DNA from 4 places in the Paenibacillus sp. USHLN196 genome. Region 1 is predicted to be linked to each of the others. Evidence: riboswitches for the same ligand, from Rfam matches in the RefSeq annotation. Region 1 holds a riboswitch; each other region holds the start of a gene.
The links. A riboswitch is a leader RNA that binds a small molecule or an ion and turns the genes downstream of it on or off. The one in region 1 is predicted to bind cyclic di-AMP.
Positions count from the first base shown of each region.

Region 1 (4,014 bases):
AATACTTTGGTATCTACAAAGGGAACGCGAAGTTCCAAGGAATTTGCCATCGACATTTTGTCTGCTTTCATTAGGATATTCCCACGTAGCCACGTATGAATATCAATATACTGCATCTGTGTGACTTCATCATATAACTTCGCTTGTTCATAAAGTGGCTTAGTCACCTGCTGGGTTGGTTTACATACTCCCTGCTCCGATAACCATGGTGCTAATACCTTACTTTTTTCATGATCCATAAAAATCTTCGCATTTCCAAAGTAACGTTCTTGCAGAATAAGACTCCCTCTTTCCAAGAATCCTTTGCCTTTCATGCCGGTAGGCAGTAATCGTCCAAGATGTCCTGCAAGACTTCTCCATGGACCTGGAAGACCCTGAAACATGCGGAGAGCATAGGGTTCCCGATAAATGTTGTAGCCACCAAAAAATTCATCTGCACCTTCACCTGAAAATGCCATCTTAACATGCTGACTAGCCAACTTCGATACAAAGTAGAGACCCACGGCTGATGGGTCTGCTACTGGCTCATCCATATGCCATATTAGAGAAGGTAGTATATCTATATAGTCGCGGGCATTAATCCGAATTTCATGATGCTCAGTCCCTAAATAGGCTGCTGTCTTCCTAGCATCATCCAATTCACTATAGCCCGGCATATCAAATCCAACGCTGAATGTTTGGGTTGGCTCCAAGCGATGAAGTAAACCAACTAAACTGCTTGAATCAATACCACCCGATAAGAATGCTCCCCTAGGGACATCTGAGTTCTTATGAATACGAACAGATTCCGTTATTACTGATCGTGTTTCCTCTACTAAATCGGAATACGACCTACTTTCATGGGGCTCAAACTTCACTTCGTAATACGGTCTGATGGTCATTCCATTATTCTGTACAATCAAATAATGGCCTGCTTTCAGTTTATGGATCTCTTTGAACATCGTTAGAGGTTCAGGTACATATTGAAATGTGAGATACTGATAAAGAGCATTTTCATCCACTTCCCTATCAATCCTACCTGAAGCCAGCAACGTTTTAATTTCAGAGCCAATCATGTATCCGGAGGCGGTCTCACTGTAATAAACAGGCTTGATTCCGAAATGATCCCGTGCCGCAAATAAAAGATCACTCCTTTGATCCCATATGGTGAACCCAAACATGCCTCGTAAATAGTTGACACATTTAATTCCAACGTCCTCATAAAGCCTCAGTAATACTTCGGTATCGGAATCTGTATAAAATGTATACCCCTTCTGACTCAACCAATCCCTCAACTCTTTATAATTATAAATCTCTCCATTGAATACCAACCAAATATCTTTGTTCTCATTGGTCATGGGCTGTGCCCCGTGCTCAATATCCAGTATACTTAGTCTCCTAAAACCCAGACCGATATGATCATGGATATATATCCCTTCATCATCTGGGCCACGATGAGCTATGGAGTCCGTCATCTGTTGCAGAATGTTTGCATCTACTGGCACATGATATTTGTTATATAAACTTACAAATCCACACATTGGGCTAATCTCCTCTAATCGATATAAGATTAGTTTAGCCTTCATGTATGTGGAATCTGTGTAAGAATACTGTCTATATCATAAATCACGTTCTTTTAAGTTATCTATATATTTACTGGATTAGTTCATTGGAGTGATTCTATATGTTCGAGGCAAGTTGTAAACAAAATGGACAAACCCGTCTCCTCACGGGCTTGTCCATATTTTTAATGACTGTCGTCAATCATTTTAAGATAGTTCTGCTCGCTAACCACTCGGCGAGCTGTAACATATCTGGATTTATAATAACTTTCAGATAAGCTACTAATTCGAACACCTTTACTGCTTGATGAATGTGCAAATTGATTGTTACCTACATAAATGCCCGCATGGGAAATGCTGCGACCATTTGTATTGAAGAAAACGAGATCTCCTGGGCGTAGTTCTTCTTTTTCTACAAACGATCCCTTTGTTGCTTGCATACTAGAGGTGCGCGGCAAATCTAGTTTAAATGCATTAAAAACATAAAGGATAAAACCGGAACAATCAAAACCTGATGTTGTGGTCCCACCATAAAGGTAGGGCGTTCCAACCACTTCTTTTATTTCTTCAGTTAGTTTTGCCTGACTAGCAAATGCTCCCGTTGCTGTGGAGGTAAATAAAACTGCTGCTCCAAGCACCGACAAAATGACCTTTTTCAAACTTTTGTTCCTCCCTTAGATGCCTACGGAGTTAGCTTAAGGATTCGGTTAAAGGCTCCCTATATTCTTATCTTGCAAGAATAATTCACCCAACAAATGGTTCCCCCGTTTTCAATACGAAATTCGGCAAAAATAGTTAAATGTTTGTAACCTATAGAGTATTATATTGTTATAATGTGTGGATTTTATGTAGAATTCTCATATATCTTACTCTACAAAAAATGAAAAGACCGTCCCCTGTTAAATTCAGGGAACGATCGCTTCTTAGGACAAATTCTTTTTTTTACCAGCTTCTACTTATAAGCTCAAGGCTCTTCTACACTATACAACCACTTATATCCTATGCCCCAAACTGTTTGAATGGGATTCTGTTCTAATCCAGCCAACTGTAACTTCTCGCGGATATTTTTGACGTGGGTGTCCACGACTCGGTTATCCCCAAAAAAGTCACTTCCCCACAGACGTTCAATGATTTCATCTCTAGAGAAAACTCTTTGTGGGTGCTCAGCCAACATAAGCAAGATATCAAGTTCCTTTTGGGTTAAATCCAGATTTGTGTCTAATACCAAAACTTGTCTTCGATCTGGATAAATAATCATGTCTGAATACACGATTTTTCTACCGACTTCTTTTAGGCTCGAAGACTGTGAAGATCGTCGAATAAGTGCAAACAGGCGAGCGATGAGTTCATCTGAATTTACAGGTTTCACCATATAATCATCAGCACCCACTCCTAAGCCATGCACCTTATCCTTCACATCCCCTCGAGCAGTAAGCATTAATATAGGAGTTTCACTAAATGCTCTGATTTTTTTACAAAGATGCCAACCATCCATATCCGGCATCATAACGTCTAATAAAATGACATGATACGAATTTTTCTGAAGATAGGACAGTCCTTCGGTTCCATTATGAGCTTCCGTAATATCAAAACCTTCTTTAGTTAAATAAATACGCAATAGATTTCTCATATTCCATTCGTCATCAATAACTAATGCTTTCAACTTGTTCATATGGTCATCACCATCCAATACAAAAATCTATAGATATATTACAACATAGCCGTTCTTCTTACTTTAATTTTCAAATATCATTAGCTCAATTGTTTTACATATTATATTTTGGAACTATGTGATTTCAATGAAGAAGACGTGATGGTCGGAAAAATTATTTTAAATCGCGTGCCCTCTCCAATTTTACTTTCTACCTGTATTGTTCCTCCTTGTTGTACTACAAGACTTTGAACAATAGACAGCCCAAGTCCAGTTCCTCCATATGCCCGAGATCTGGATTTCTCAACTCGGTAAAAGCGCTCAAATATATTCGGAAGTTCTTCTGCTGAAATTCCGGGTCCCGTATCGCAAATACTTATCGCCACCCCACCTGTTTCAGAACTTAAAGAAACTTGAATATACCCCTCAGCTGTGTAACGAATGGCATTATCCAACAGATTAAGAATGATCTGTTCCAGTCGGTTAGGGTCTACAAAAATATGAGGTACGGAACTCAGGTTACTTTGAATCGTAAGATCTTTCTCTTGGGCTTTTAATTGAACCTTATCTATAGACCTTTGGATAATCGAAGTGGGTGCGACAGACATTAGTTTTAAGTCAATTTTACCTTCCTCCATCTTAGACAGTTCAAAGAGATCATTTATGATTACATTTAAACGTTGTGCTTCCTCAGAAATGATTTGTAAATATTTTTTCTTTTCTTCTTCATTTTCCACCAGATTTTTAGCCAATATGTCTGCATACCCTTCCATATAGGTAATGGGTGTTTTCAATTCATGAGAGACGTTGGCAAAGAACTCC
Region 1 is NZ_JBBCYH010000022.1:47,662-51,675, forward strand. Features, by position in the region: gene asnB (asparagine synthase (glutamine-hydrolyzing)) at 1-1,520, opposite strand, end outside; gene WFI24_RS31425 (C40 family peptidase) at 1,727-2,200, opposite strand; cyclic di-AMP (ydaO/yuaA leader) riboswitch at 2,206-2,339, opposite strand; gene WFI24_RS31430 (response regulator transcription factor) at 2,506-3,213, opposite strand; gene WFI24_RS31435 (sensor histidine kinase) at 3,315-4,014, opposite strand, start outside.

Region 2 (4,014 bases), on a different contig from region 1:
TCTTCTCCAGATCATCCTGGCTACCGATGTTTGCCAGAGCAGGACCTACGCCACCCTGAAGCTGATCACCGTGACAGGAAATACAGTTGGCTTTTACCAGTGCCTCAGCCTGTCCTGCATCCATCGTTACTTCCGGCATGGTTGGTTTCGCTTCTTCAGCCACTTCCTCTTTCCCTGGAAGCGTAAACATTAAAACAATAGCTAAAGCGCATGCTGCAAAAAATACCCCGCTCATGATCCATTTGTGCATCCCTTATGTCCCCTCCAGAATGAAAGATCATCTAACCTGAAACTATCCATATCATTATAACGGAACCTGTAGTTACATCATAGCATTTTGTGGTAATTTTTTGAACTAATCACATAACAAGGGGCAGATTTGGTTATTTTGCAATGGATTCTAATCACGAGGCCCTTTATAGACCATGCAGTGAAAAGGCTTTAAGCCGCTTGGGGTCTGTCGTTCGTATGTATCCTGGGTGACAAATCCACTCTTCAGATAGACTTGAATGGCACGGGCATTCCAAGTCAGCACTTCCAGGTCAATCTCATTCGTCGGGTTCCGGCGAATGGCTTCCTGTACAATGGCGGTGACGAAAGCTTTCCCTTGACCCTGACCGCACAGCTCTGGATGCATGCCGAGGCCAATCCGGGTTACGTCTTGAAGGGGGAAGTATTGAACAAATCCACATATGCGTTCGTTCTGATCTAGAACAATCGCATATTGTTCCTGCCGCAGCTGTGCATCCCCAAATTCCACTTCCAGTCCTTTCATCTGCTCCCAGGGGAGCCAGCTGTAAATATTGTAAGGCGGCTCGTATTGCCAACTGCAGATAAGCTCCGCATGTTCTTCTTGCATGGGTACAACATGAAACGTCACAGGGGCTTCATTCATACATCTGCACGCTCCTCTCATTCATTACCAAACCCTCAGTCCACTCTACAAAAGAGCAGTTCTTTTAGCAAGTCTGTAACTTTGGGAAAAAAATGAAACAAAAGTTCCAGTAATTTCGTTTATATTATAACGGGGTGGGTAAAAACATCATAAGGGCACGGACAAACGAACGTAAAGTTAAGCTGTTGATGTCGCAGGATATGCCTCGTGTGTTACTTGCAACGTGAACAGGGAATGAAGCACAAAAAAACCGCCGGATACATTCCTGCGGAGAATGTACCGGGCGGTTCTGTTATGCTTCTTATTTTGTTCCAGTATGGTTAATGGTTACAGCATCATGTTGCTCAGCTTGTCCCTAGTCAAGGGCCAGTGATTCATATGCGTCCGTGCTCATAATCCGTTTAGCGCCAACATAACGATTGGCCCAGTAGTTTTCACTCAATGCACTGATCGTAACACCTTTGGAAGAAGAGGAGTGTGCGAACTTTCCATCCCCCACAAAGATTCCTACATGGGATACGCCTTTACCTGTTGTATTAAAGAATACCAGATCGCCAGCTCTCATCTCCATGCGGGATACGGAATCGCCCATTTCGAATTGGGAACTGGATTGGCGTGCCAAATCAATACCCAATTTGTCAAATACATACCGTGTGAAACCGGAGCAGTCAAAGCCGTTAAGCGTTGTTCCTCCGCTTTTGTATGTAGTTCCCATTGCTGAATCAATTACTGTATCCATTTTTGAATCTGCGAATGCGCTGCCTGCACCAAGCGATAATGCGAATGTGAGGCTAAGTACAGCTGCGGTTAATTTCTTTTTGAACAAGAGATATACCCCTTCCAATGCCTGCGAGGTTAGCTTAAGGATTCGGTTGAAGGTCCCCTATGATCCCTCTGTAGCAAGATCAATTCACCCATAACTGGTTCCCCCGCTTCCCAGGTGCCAGGAATTTGGCTATGCTAGTTATGCACCTGCGAAATCAAGAAATGACGATTTAATTTTAAGTAGTTACAAATATGAATGTAAAGATTACAAAGTTGTTACTAAAAACTCACTGCGATTATTGTAACAGAGGAGTATTGATTTGGCAACGTTTAGCAACAAATTTAGCAAAAAAAACCTCGACCTTTGACGGGGAAAGGTTGAGGTTCGCCTATTTGTAAGTACATATTAGGCCATGAGTTTAACATGCGATGGTAACAATTTTTAAACTACCTGCTCTAACCTTTGGATGTTTTGGACTGCCATAAGCGAAAATGAGCGCATATTTTCCACAGGTTCATTAGACATCTGGCAAGAGGATATGTCTGTTGTAGTATAAGTCCAGTGAGTCCTGTTAGTAACCATGAGGCTGAGGTGAATGCCCCGAAGATAAGCAGATGAATACCGCCCAGTAGCAGTGCAATGCCAATCACGGTGATGAGATGACGTAGTGCAATCCAGAGCGCTTTGAGTGTGCCGTGAATGCCACCTTCTCCTTCCGGTGCAGAAATACCGAACTGCATGTAGAGCAGGATGTGATGGATAATCCAGCCATATATGATCCAGGCAGCTACATAAGGTATGGCGGGCAAGAGTAATTGAAGGGAATGAAATCCGTCCATTAGAATGGAGTACAGCTTCGGCACGAGCCAGTAGGCGGGCAGAAGTATCAATAATGTACGTATGGTGTGGAGCAACAGCATCGGTTTCCACAGATTTTTGATTCCGCGGACGAATGGAATGCGCTCTTCTGTACTATTATAGTGCTGAAGCGAGTAGAGCAGTCCTGCCTGAATGAGGGGGCTGATCAACATGCGAACCAACAGCATAGCCCCCAGGATCCACAGATAACGATGAACCTCCGGATGGGTGGACAGGTTAAGTTGGCTTTCCATTTTGAATAAAAGCGTACTTAACTCTCCGGCATCAGGGTCAGGATAGCGCAGGAGTAGTGGGACGACCGCCGATTGAACCATTCGATAAAGGAAATATCCCCATATGAGCTGATAGAGAAATAAGAGTGCTGCAATGAACATATGCTGACGGACGAGAAACCAACCTTCACGTATTTTTGCTTTCACCGTTTCCACCTCACCATGACAGACCTCCGAATATGGCTTCTATTAGTTTGGTTACACTCATGCTCCAACGGGACTTCGCCCGCTCATCCAGTCCGGATTTCAGGAAATTGTTCATGTGGCGGTTCTCCAGCACGATCGTGTATAGGGGATCGGTCATGGCCCAGGAAACAGGGGATGTGTGAGTCAATTTATAGGTGATGCGATCTTCTTTGCCCTTCCATTGCTTGGTGAGGATATGCCCGTCTTCAAAAGCAATGCGAACAGGAACAGCGTTATAATCACTCCCTTTTTTCACGATCGTCACGGATGACTCGTACAATGTTTGGCCGTCTTTTTGCACAGGTGTGACACGAATATCCTCTACAGCAAAATCAGCCATGCCGTTACCATAGATGTATTGATCAAAATAATCAGACCAGGAAGTGCGGGTTACTTGCTCTACAACTTTCTGAAAATCAGCTGATGTGGGGTGTTTGAAACGGTACTTCTTCACATAGGTAGAGAGAATACGTTCCATCGTTTTCGCCCCGACTTGATGTTCTATACCGAGCAATACAAGCTTGCCACGTGTGTAGACATTGGCGGCATACTCATTCTGAGAATCGAACTTCCAGGATTCCTGTGTTAATGATGAAGGAGACGTAATTAGGCCCGATTGTACCGGCAGGTTCGGGATCAGTCCATATTCCTGCTCCATCAATTTGTCTTCCGCATAAGAGGTGAACCCTTCATCCAGCCAAGCTTCTTCGAATTCATTGCTGGCAACCATGCCGTAGAAGTATTGATGGCCAATCTCGTGAACTACGGTACGTTCCAGGTCATAGCCTGGCGTGGTATCATCCGCGCCAAAGGCTGTGATTAGCGTGGGATATTCCATCCCTCCGGCACCGTTCCCCGTTTTGGGTGGAACAACGATGGATAAGGTCGCGTAAGGATATGGACCAAACCATTTGCTATAATTGGCTAGTGCGGCCTTCGCGGCATGGAAATATCGTTCTTTCAGATCCTGATGAGCAGGGTCCAGGTACAGCTTGATTCGTACACCAGGAACATTG
Region 2 is NZ_JBBCYH010000028.1:28,024-32,037, reverse strand. Features, by position in the region: gene WFI24_RS33370 (c-type cytochrome) at 1-250, opposite strand, end outside; gene WFI24_RS33365 (GNAT family N-acetyltransferase) at 401-895, opposite strand; gene WFI24_RS33360 (C40 family peptidase) at 1,251-1,721, opposite strand; cyclic di-AMP (ydaO/yuaA leader) riboswitch at 1,725-1,862, opposite strand; gene WFI24_RS33355 (hypothetical protein) at 2,117-2,959, opposite strand; gene WFI24_RS33350 (M1 family metallopeptidase) at 2,970-4,014, opposite strand, start outside.
Region 2: linked by a shared signal. The riboswitch ahead of WFI24_RS33360 (C40 family peptidase) and the one ahead of WFI24_RS31425 (C40 family peptidase) in region 1 are both predicted to bind cyclic di-AMP.

Region 3 (4,014 bases), on a different contig from region 1:
GGTTTATCCGTTCCCACTTCGTAGAAACGAGCCCAGATCGGTGCAGCTTTGGAATCAGCGATAATTTTGCTGTCTCCGTTTGCTCTTTCATACTTGTAACCGGTAATCTTCACTTTGTTAAACCATGCCTCAGCTCCGTTAATGGATGCCGTAATTTTAGCGTTAGCAGGTCTGGTTTTCAGGAATTTAACAATCGTTACACTCTCTCCAGCCGTCAGTGATGGTACTTCATAGATTCTTGCACTTGCCGGTTTAAGGGAACTGGAATCATGTTGTTGTCCCCATGCTGTCAGCTTACCGCCTGAAACGACCTGTGTATTCAGAATCGCATCTACACCTTTAGCAACAGAGTTCTTACTGCGATTGGCAAGGGCACTATCGATAAACGAGAAGTCACCTTTACGCGTTGCTACTTCATCCAGCATGTACATAACGTTAATCATGGCATCATCATTATAAGTGATGTGTTTGTGATATCCGGAGCTTTGGTACACTTGCGGCCATCCACCGTTCGAATACTGCATATTGATCAAAAAGTTGATTCCTTTAATTGCAGCCGCTGAGTAACGCGGATCATTCGTCTTTTTGAATTCTTTCGCCAATCTTCTAATTTCTGAGTATGTAGCCTTGTTGTCAATCGTGGACTTCGCCCATTCTCCACTGGTTTGTTTATAATCTTTTCTCCAACCTCCATCTGGCAGCTGGTTCTTCAAAACATCGGAAATACTTGCTGTTGTACCTGATGCATCGGCAGCAGATACCGTTACTACAGGGAGAACTGCCATTCCAACGGCTGAGAATACCATGGTACATGCTAGAACAAAAGTTACTATTTTTTTTGCTTTCAAAGATAACACTCTCCTATGTTTGTTTTAATAAATCTTCCACTTCTACCTTACTTAAGATACGAATCCCCAAACCTCCTTTATTTGAATTTATCGCACAATAAAATCAATTTTCATCCAATATGTGGATTGGATAAGACGATAATATGCAAAAAATAGATTTTTGTCAATATATGCAACTTAAAGAATATAATCTCTTAAATTCTACATAACGGAATAGTTCTTTTAACTCATGACAAACCTATTCATTTATCCAAAATCACCTTCAACGAATCAATAATGACGTTTTTGTCATGAATGATACCCAAACTTGATGCCCTCTTTCATATAAAAACCGTAATTCCGATAACATTGGGGTACTACGAAGGGTTTTAAATGGGTTTGACAATTACGCATTTATGCAATATAGTTTCAAATAGTTACAAAAACTTAATTATTCATTGCCGAGTTTCATGTTTGAAAACGGGGGAACCAATTTGGGTGAATTATTCTTATACATAGGAAATATAGGGAACCTTCTACCGAACCCTTAGCTAACTCCGTAGGCATCGAAGGGAGAACATTGATTTTGAAAAAACTGATTATCTCCATTTTTGGAGCAGCCGTACTATTTACATCCGGGGCAACAAGCACAGAGGCAAGCAGTATTAACTCCGTAGTGAACAACATGACAGGTATACCTTACAAGTGGGGTGGCACGACGCTGGCCGGCTTCGACTGTTCCGGGTTTATGAGATATCTTTTCAACAAATACAGCATTGAATTGCCACGTACTTCGCAGCAGCAAGCCAAAGCAGGTACTCCGGTATCCAAAAGTAACATTCGCACAGGTGATCTGGTATTCTTCAATACGATGGGCAAAGGCATTTCACATACAGGTGTATATATCGGCGGAGGCCAATTCGCTCATGCTTCCAGCAGTAAAGGGGTAAGCATCACCAAGTTGTCCAATCCATATTTCAATGATCGTTACGTAACAGCACGTCGGGTAACTGGACAGTTTATGTACGATAAGATGTTAGGGAAAATATAGGTATGATATAGAAAGAGGAGGCTCCGGATCACCCGGAACCTCCTCTTTTGTTTAGCTAGTCATGTATGGACCTATCCTTGTACTACCTTACCTGTATTTAATGTAAAGCCTTTTGTACTCTCATCGCACCCTGAGACAGAGCATGTCCGCCTCCAACAGCTCCAGCCACTGCAACGGTCTCCATAATCTCCTGATCTGTAGCACCTTTGGCACGAGCTTCTTCTACATGGTAGAAGGTACATACCTCATTGTTAGCGAATAGTCCAATCCCGAGCGCAATCAGCTGTTTTGTCTTCGCATCAATCACACCTGGCTGAAAACATTCTCCGGTAAACTCATGATACGACTTCACCACACCTGGCAGCACATCGCTTAATGCTCCAATCTGATCCTTGTAGGCATGAACTTTATCATTCATCAATGTCATTTGCAGCACACCCTCTCGGCTATAGTTACAGATCATCCTCACTGTACCTATCTTCTCACCCGAGTGAGTCATTTATGCCAAGAAATCATGGTAATTGCAAACAATTAAACGTTCATGTTCTAGCGTTACTCACTAAGTAAACTTTGGCGCGGCTCGCTGAACAACTGATATCGGTAATTACGATCCAGCTTAACGACACGTCGATTCTGACGACGGATAAGTACCTGCTCGCCATCCCAGGCAACTACAATTCCTGTGACATCGTTAGATTCCAGCTCGTCCCTCACTACTCTTACTTTCTCACCTGACAGACGCAGAGCGTCCAGTTCTGTATCACTGATCATGTTCATGGCTCCTATAATCCAAATTTATTTACAAAAAGAGACCTAAATGAAAAGTCATTTAGGTCTCACGTGACTGTATTGGACTGTCATGTCATTCGAAATTATGTCCCGACTGAAAGTTACCGCTGCGCGTGCTCTTTGCTGTCGTTCTTCTCGAACCAAAAATCAAGCACTTTGGCGGACATCACACGTTCTTCAAGGTACTCCACTTGATGCGGTGTAAATTGTTCTTTCCAAGAGAAGGACAACTCTTCGCACAAGCCTACAATCGTCAGTAATTCTGACCAGGCAACATAGCGTTTGTACCAGAAAAATTGAGGATGTTCAATCATATAGGGATAAAGGTCATCGAATTCCGTATGTTTACAATCCAGGGCACGTTCAAAATGAACTTTCGATTCCGCCAGCTTATCAATAAAAAATTGTTCTGTTGCCGGTTGGTTCCCCATGGTGTTGCCTCCTCTCCCTAACATAACCCCATTATAAATGAAATCCGCGGTCATGCAAAGGCATAGTTCAAAAAATAGGCCCTATTCCTTTAAAATGTCACATTTCGTTATCGTCAAATTGTACCGTTCCATCGTTCAGGGAACGAATGCGTACCAAGGCTTCCACCGGAATACCCTGTTCACGAATCGTACGCGCTCCCGCCTGAAAACATTTCTCGACCACAACGCCGAAACCGACGAGCTCCGCACCGGAACGTTCAATAATTTTGATCACTCCACGAGCGGCATCTCCATTGGCAATGATGTCATCAATGAACAAAATGCGGTCATTCTCATGAATGAACTCGCGAGAAACCATAATGTCCGTTACGATTCCCTTGGTAAAAGACGGTACGCGTTCACAGTAAGCATCAGGATCAGCCAGAAGCGTTTTTTTGCGACGGGCGAATACAAGTGGTACTCCAAGTTCATGGGCTGCGGCAAAAGCAACAGGAATCCCTGAGGATTCTACCGTGATTACCCGAGTCACTCCACTTTCACGAAACCGGGCAGCAAACTCCCGTCCCATCTCCATCGTTAGTGCAGGATCGATCTGGTGGTTCAACAGACCATCCAGCTTCAACACCTGATCCGAGATGACGACACCTTCTTGTAAAATTCGTTGTTTCAATACTTCCATGATTTGACCTCCCAAGCCTATCCTATGAGGTAAAAGTATCATATATCTATCTATAAGTTCAAGCGAAATTGCCTGGGTGCTGTCCTTAAGGTGCAATTCAAGCCAGAGCTTGCTTTCCATTGTCATGACTTTCGTGGGTCAAGCATACCTTGTACCATGGTACCCGCATGTCCAAACTATACAGGGGCCTGAGAGGGGAAACACATGAAACAGGCATTTCGGGTGCTGCAGATCGCA
Region 3 is NZ_JBBCYH010000004.1:492,465-496,478, reverse strand. Features, by position in the region: gene pelA (pectate lyase) at 1-857, opposite strand, end outside; cyclic di-AMP (ydaO/yuaA leader) riboswitch at 1,277-1,408, shown strand; gene WFI24_RS12230 (C40 family peptidase) at 1,414-1,878, shown strand; gene WFI24_RS12225 (carboxymuconolactone decarboxylase family protein) at 1,976-2,305, opposite strand; gene WFI24_RS12220 (hypothetical protein) at 2,431-2,649, opposite strand; gene WFI24_RS12215 (hypothetical protein) at 2,769-3,098, opposite strand; gene WFI24_RS12210 (xanthine phosphoribosyltransferase) at 3,196-3,777, opposite strand; gene WFI24_RS12205 (YkvI family membrane protein) at 3,982-4,014, shown strand, end outside.
Region 3: linked by a shared signal. The riboswitch ahead of WFI24_RS12230 (C40 family peptidase) and the one ahead of WFI24_RS31425 (C40 family peptidase) in region 1 are both predicted to bind cyclic di-AMP.

Region 4 (4,014 bases), on a different contig from region 1:
AAGCTTCAGCACATCCCCATGATGAACACGTACATTTGAATAAGGCTGCATCACTTCTCCCAGGATTGGAATCAAGCGCTGATCAATCTCTACGGCTGTGACAGGACCTGCAACCCGAGCCAATCGCTCCGTAAGGGCTCCAATACCCGGCCCGATCTCCAACGCACCCTTGGACTCGTCCAAATCGGCTGCATTAACGATTTTGTTCAGTATATTTTGATCGATCAGAAAGTTCTGACCCAGACTTTTCTTGAATGAGAATCCGTGTCTTTGAATAATCTCTTTGGTTCGCTTGGGCGTTGCAATTTCAATCGTTTCTTCCATGTCTTTCATATGCTCACAATCCTTCGCGTTCAATTTGCGCTAATGCTGTGGAGAATTCTTCCCGTGTAATCTGAAATACACTCAGACGTTTGTGGAACTGCTTACCATTACAATATCCAATGCCCAGCAGATTGCCCATCTCCATACGACGTGCGGCAGCCTGCGGGTGTACAATGAGTCCTGCCGCGATCAGGTCCTCCCAATCGATGAGGCTTGGAGCACCTTCGTATGAAGTATGTACGCGTTCCAGCGCGTGCCGAATCGCCTCTGGTGAGGCGTTCTCCACCCCGATGTCTCCTTTGCGCGTCGCATCGGCCTCCGGAATGAAGGCATGCTTGCAGCCTGGAACTTTATTCGCAATAATTTTACGAATGCGCTCGCCGGCATGATCTGGATCTGTGAGTACAATGACTCCCCGTCTCTCCTGAGCAAGTGCAATCCGTTTCAGAATGCGTTGGTTGATGGCTGATCCGCCTGTTTCTATCGTATCGGCTTCCACAGCCCGGCGAATGGCTACCGTGTCGTCGCGGCCTTCCACCACAATCACTTCTTTTATCATGTTCCATTTCTTCCTTTCTAACGCAAAAAGAAGAGGAATATCCTCTTCTCTGCCAAACGGCGGGGGAGACTGAATTCAGACCCCTCCGCCGCATATTCCGCATGAATCATTCATGCAACTATTTTATAGCATTCCCATTTCAAAGTAAAACGATTTTAGTTCGCTTCCGGCTTCACCGGGCCGATCACGTAGACCGTCTTGCCTTTCTTACGTCCAAAATTCAGGGCATGCTTCACACTGTCATAATATACATCAATTTTGTTGCCTTTAATGGCACCGCCTGTATCTTCCGCACGACGGAAGCCCAGACCCTCGATATATACCCACCAGCCAATTGGAATGACTTTGGGATCAACCGCAATGGTGCGCCCTTCCGTTACACGAGTACCGGAAGCTGTTTTGGTGCCAATGCCAGGCTCTTCGGAAGAGTAGGCAGTCATGGATACGTTCTTCAGTACTTTGGAGTATTTAAAAGAAGTTCCGGATACGGTAATTACTTTGCTGCCCGAGGCAGATGTTTTCTTCGAGTTCGTTGTTGTAGCCTTTTTGGTTGTAGAAGTTTGAGCCGATACTGTCTGAATCTGAGGTTCTTTCACGACCGGTTTCGCTTTGGTGCCGACAGCAATCACTTTATCTACACGATTATTCGCGACCGATTTGCCAACCATTTTTTTGGAGACCAATTCTCCATCCTGGAATACCTTTTCAATATGCTGTACAAGTTTGCCTTCTTTGCCGTTCACAACGACACGGTTATCCCCTTTGTACAAGCTAGGGTCAGCCGTTTTAATTACTTTGTAAGCAATCGGTTGCTCTACTTCCACTGTACGCTTTGTTACACGCACTACACGGATCTTCATATCCGCTTTGATAGCAGTTCCAAGCGCCGGATATACTTTATCATTATTTTCAACTTGAATACCTGACTTTTGAATTGCATCTTCTACCGATGAATCGGTTGTATACAGAGTCTTGGTGTCTCCGTCTGCCGTAATGTTGACTGGAACGGCCCGCTCAATAACGATTCGGTCTCCATCTGTAATTGCTCCATTGAGCGGAATGGATACCTGATCGTGAGGGCTGACTGTGATTGACTGCTCCTCCAGCATTTCCTGAAGCATTCCTGTACGAGTCTCTACCACCTGAGCTTTGCCATCAATAACCAGTGAAATTTGTTTCCCGGCCTGACCGTAAACGACTAACAAGATCATGATTGTAAGCGCAATTGAGAAAATCGCGATCAATGCCATTTGACGCATGTTCTCATGCTTCCACCGCAACGCGAAAGACTTACTGGATGATCGTGACTCATGGGTCTCTTCTGGTTGGAATGTGCCCACTTCTCCGTCCTCCTTCATAGCCTCGCCGTCTAAAGTAATGCATGATGTCTTTGACGTGACTATACCAATTTTTCTACAGAACACAGATCGGACCATATGACCGGTTCTGCACCATGAATCAATCTTCGCAACATGATGTCATCCTCCTGAATACCTACCGTATGATGACAACCTTTCTTTTATTCAAAAACAAAAAAAGCCAAAGAAAGAGTGTAAGAGGAACTCTTTCGTGGCTTCCGAATGATTTTGAATATCGGAAATTCATGCACGAGGTTGCCTCTCTTTTTCCGCTTGCGAGGTTAGCTGTCGGGTTCGGGCGAAAGAGAGCCGCCCTATCTTGGGTCATCCGCTCATGGCGGACGCCCTTGAATTCACCCCGAGACCCAAAGAAGAAATCAAATATGGCTTCGCAATTCCTTTCGCTGCTTTTGGGTCAGCGAATGATGCGCAGCAGCTAAATACACCGCTGTTTAAGCCTTATTGGTTCCCCCGCTCTCCGTTAACGGAGACTCAGCGAGACTGATTCATGAAAGTAATGTTGTTTCATCGGAAAGTGTCCCTTTGTTCATCCCCCGAACATCTGTCCAATTTTCCGCACAACAATTCACTGAAAAGATGATATCCTGTTTTGATGCATGTTGTAAAGCGTTGATCAAGTACGTTTTTCTGAATATTTGGTTAAAATATTGTAATATTCTTGATTTATTTGGATCAAAGAGCAAATTACCTCCGCTTACCTGCCTTTTTCACCTGATTTACTCAATTTTTTAACGAATCCCAAATCGTTCCATGGCATTTCTGGTCGTTATTGCAGCAATTTCCTCTACCGAAATGCCTTTAATTTCCGCTGCTGCCTCTGCAACCAGACGTACATGCGCTGTTTCATTTCGTTTCCCACGATACGGATGAGGTGTCAGATATGGAGCATCTGTTTCAATGAAAAACCGGTCCATCGGAACCTTCGCCAGCACCTCTTTGGGCTGTTTTGCATTTTTGAATGTGATCGGGCCTCCAAAGGACAGGTGGAAGCCCATATCGAGACAACTTTTCGCGGTTTCCCAGCTGCCTGAGAAGGAGTGCATAACACCACCAACCTCGCTAGCTTTCTCTTCGCGCAAAATTCTTATAATATCTTCGTGCGCATCTCGATTATGGATGACAATGGGCATGTTCACTTCACGAGCCAATGCAATTTGTTGTCGTAATACGCGATGCTGCACTTCCTTTGGTGAAGTATCCCAGTGATAATCCAACCCAATCTCACCAATCGCAACCACTTTTTCATGCTTGCATAAAGATGCAATCCATTCCAGATCGCCCTCCTGCATTGTGATCGCATCTACGGGATGCCACCCTACAGCTGCATATATAAAATCATATGTTTCAGCAAGTTTCATGGTGGTCGGGATCGTCTCACGGTTAAAGCCAATGTTGATCATGCGACCAACTCCGGCATCCACAGCACGCTGAATCATGTCCTCGCGGTCCTCGTCGAATTGTGGTGCATCCAGATGTGTATGTGTGTCGAAAAGCATCATGGTTGTATCTCCCTTCATGTCGAACTAACGACTATCTTTGTTTAAAAATTCAATGTGTAAAATTCAATATATCATTGCTTCATAGATAAAACATTTTGGAGAATCTGTATATTGCCATCATTACATTCATTGCATCGCAACTACAATATATAGAAGATGTATAGATATTCTCATCTACATATGGCTGATTGAGATGATTCCACTTGCTTGCATTTACAAAATTATGTCGATCTACATATACTGCCCATTAAAG
Region 4 is NZ_JBBCYH010000024.1:50,058-54,071, forward strand. Features, by position in the region: gene rsmA (16S rRNA (adenine(1518)-N(6)/adenine(1519)-N(6))-dimethyltransferase RsmA) at 1-333, opposite strand, end outside; gene rnmV (ribonuclease M5) at 338-883, opposite strand; gene WFI24_RS32110 (3D domain-containing protein) at 1,039-2,223, opposite strand; cyclic di-AMP (ydaO/yuaA leader) riboswitch at 2,496-2,749, opposite strand; gene WFI24_RS32115 (TatD family hydrolase) at 2,991-3,761, opposite strand.
Region 4: linked by a shared signal. The riboswitch ahead of WFI24_RS32110 (3D domain-containing protein) and the one ahead of WFI24_RS31425 (C40 family peptidase) in region 1 are both predicted to bind cyclic di-AMP.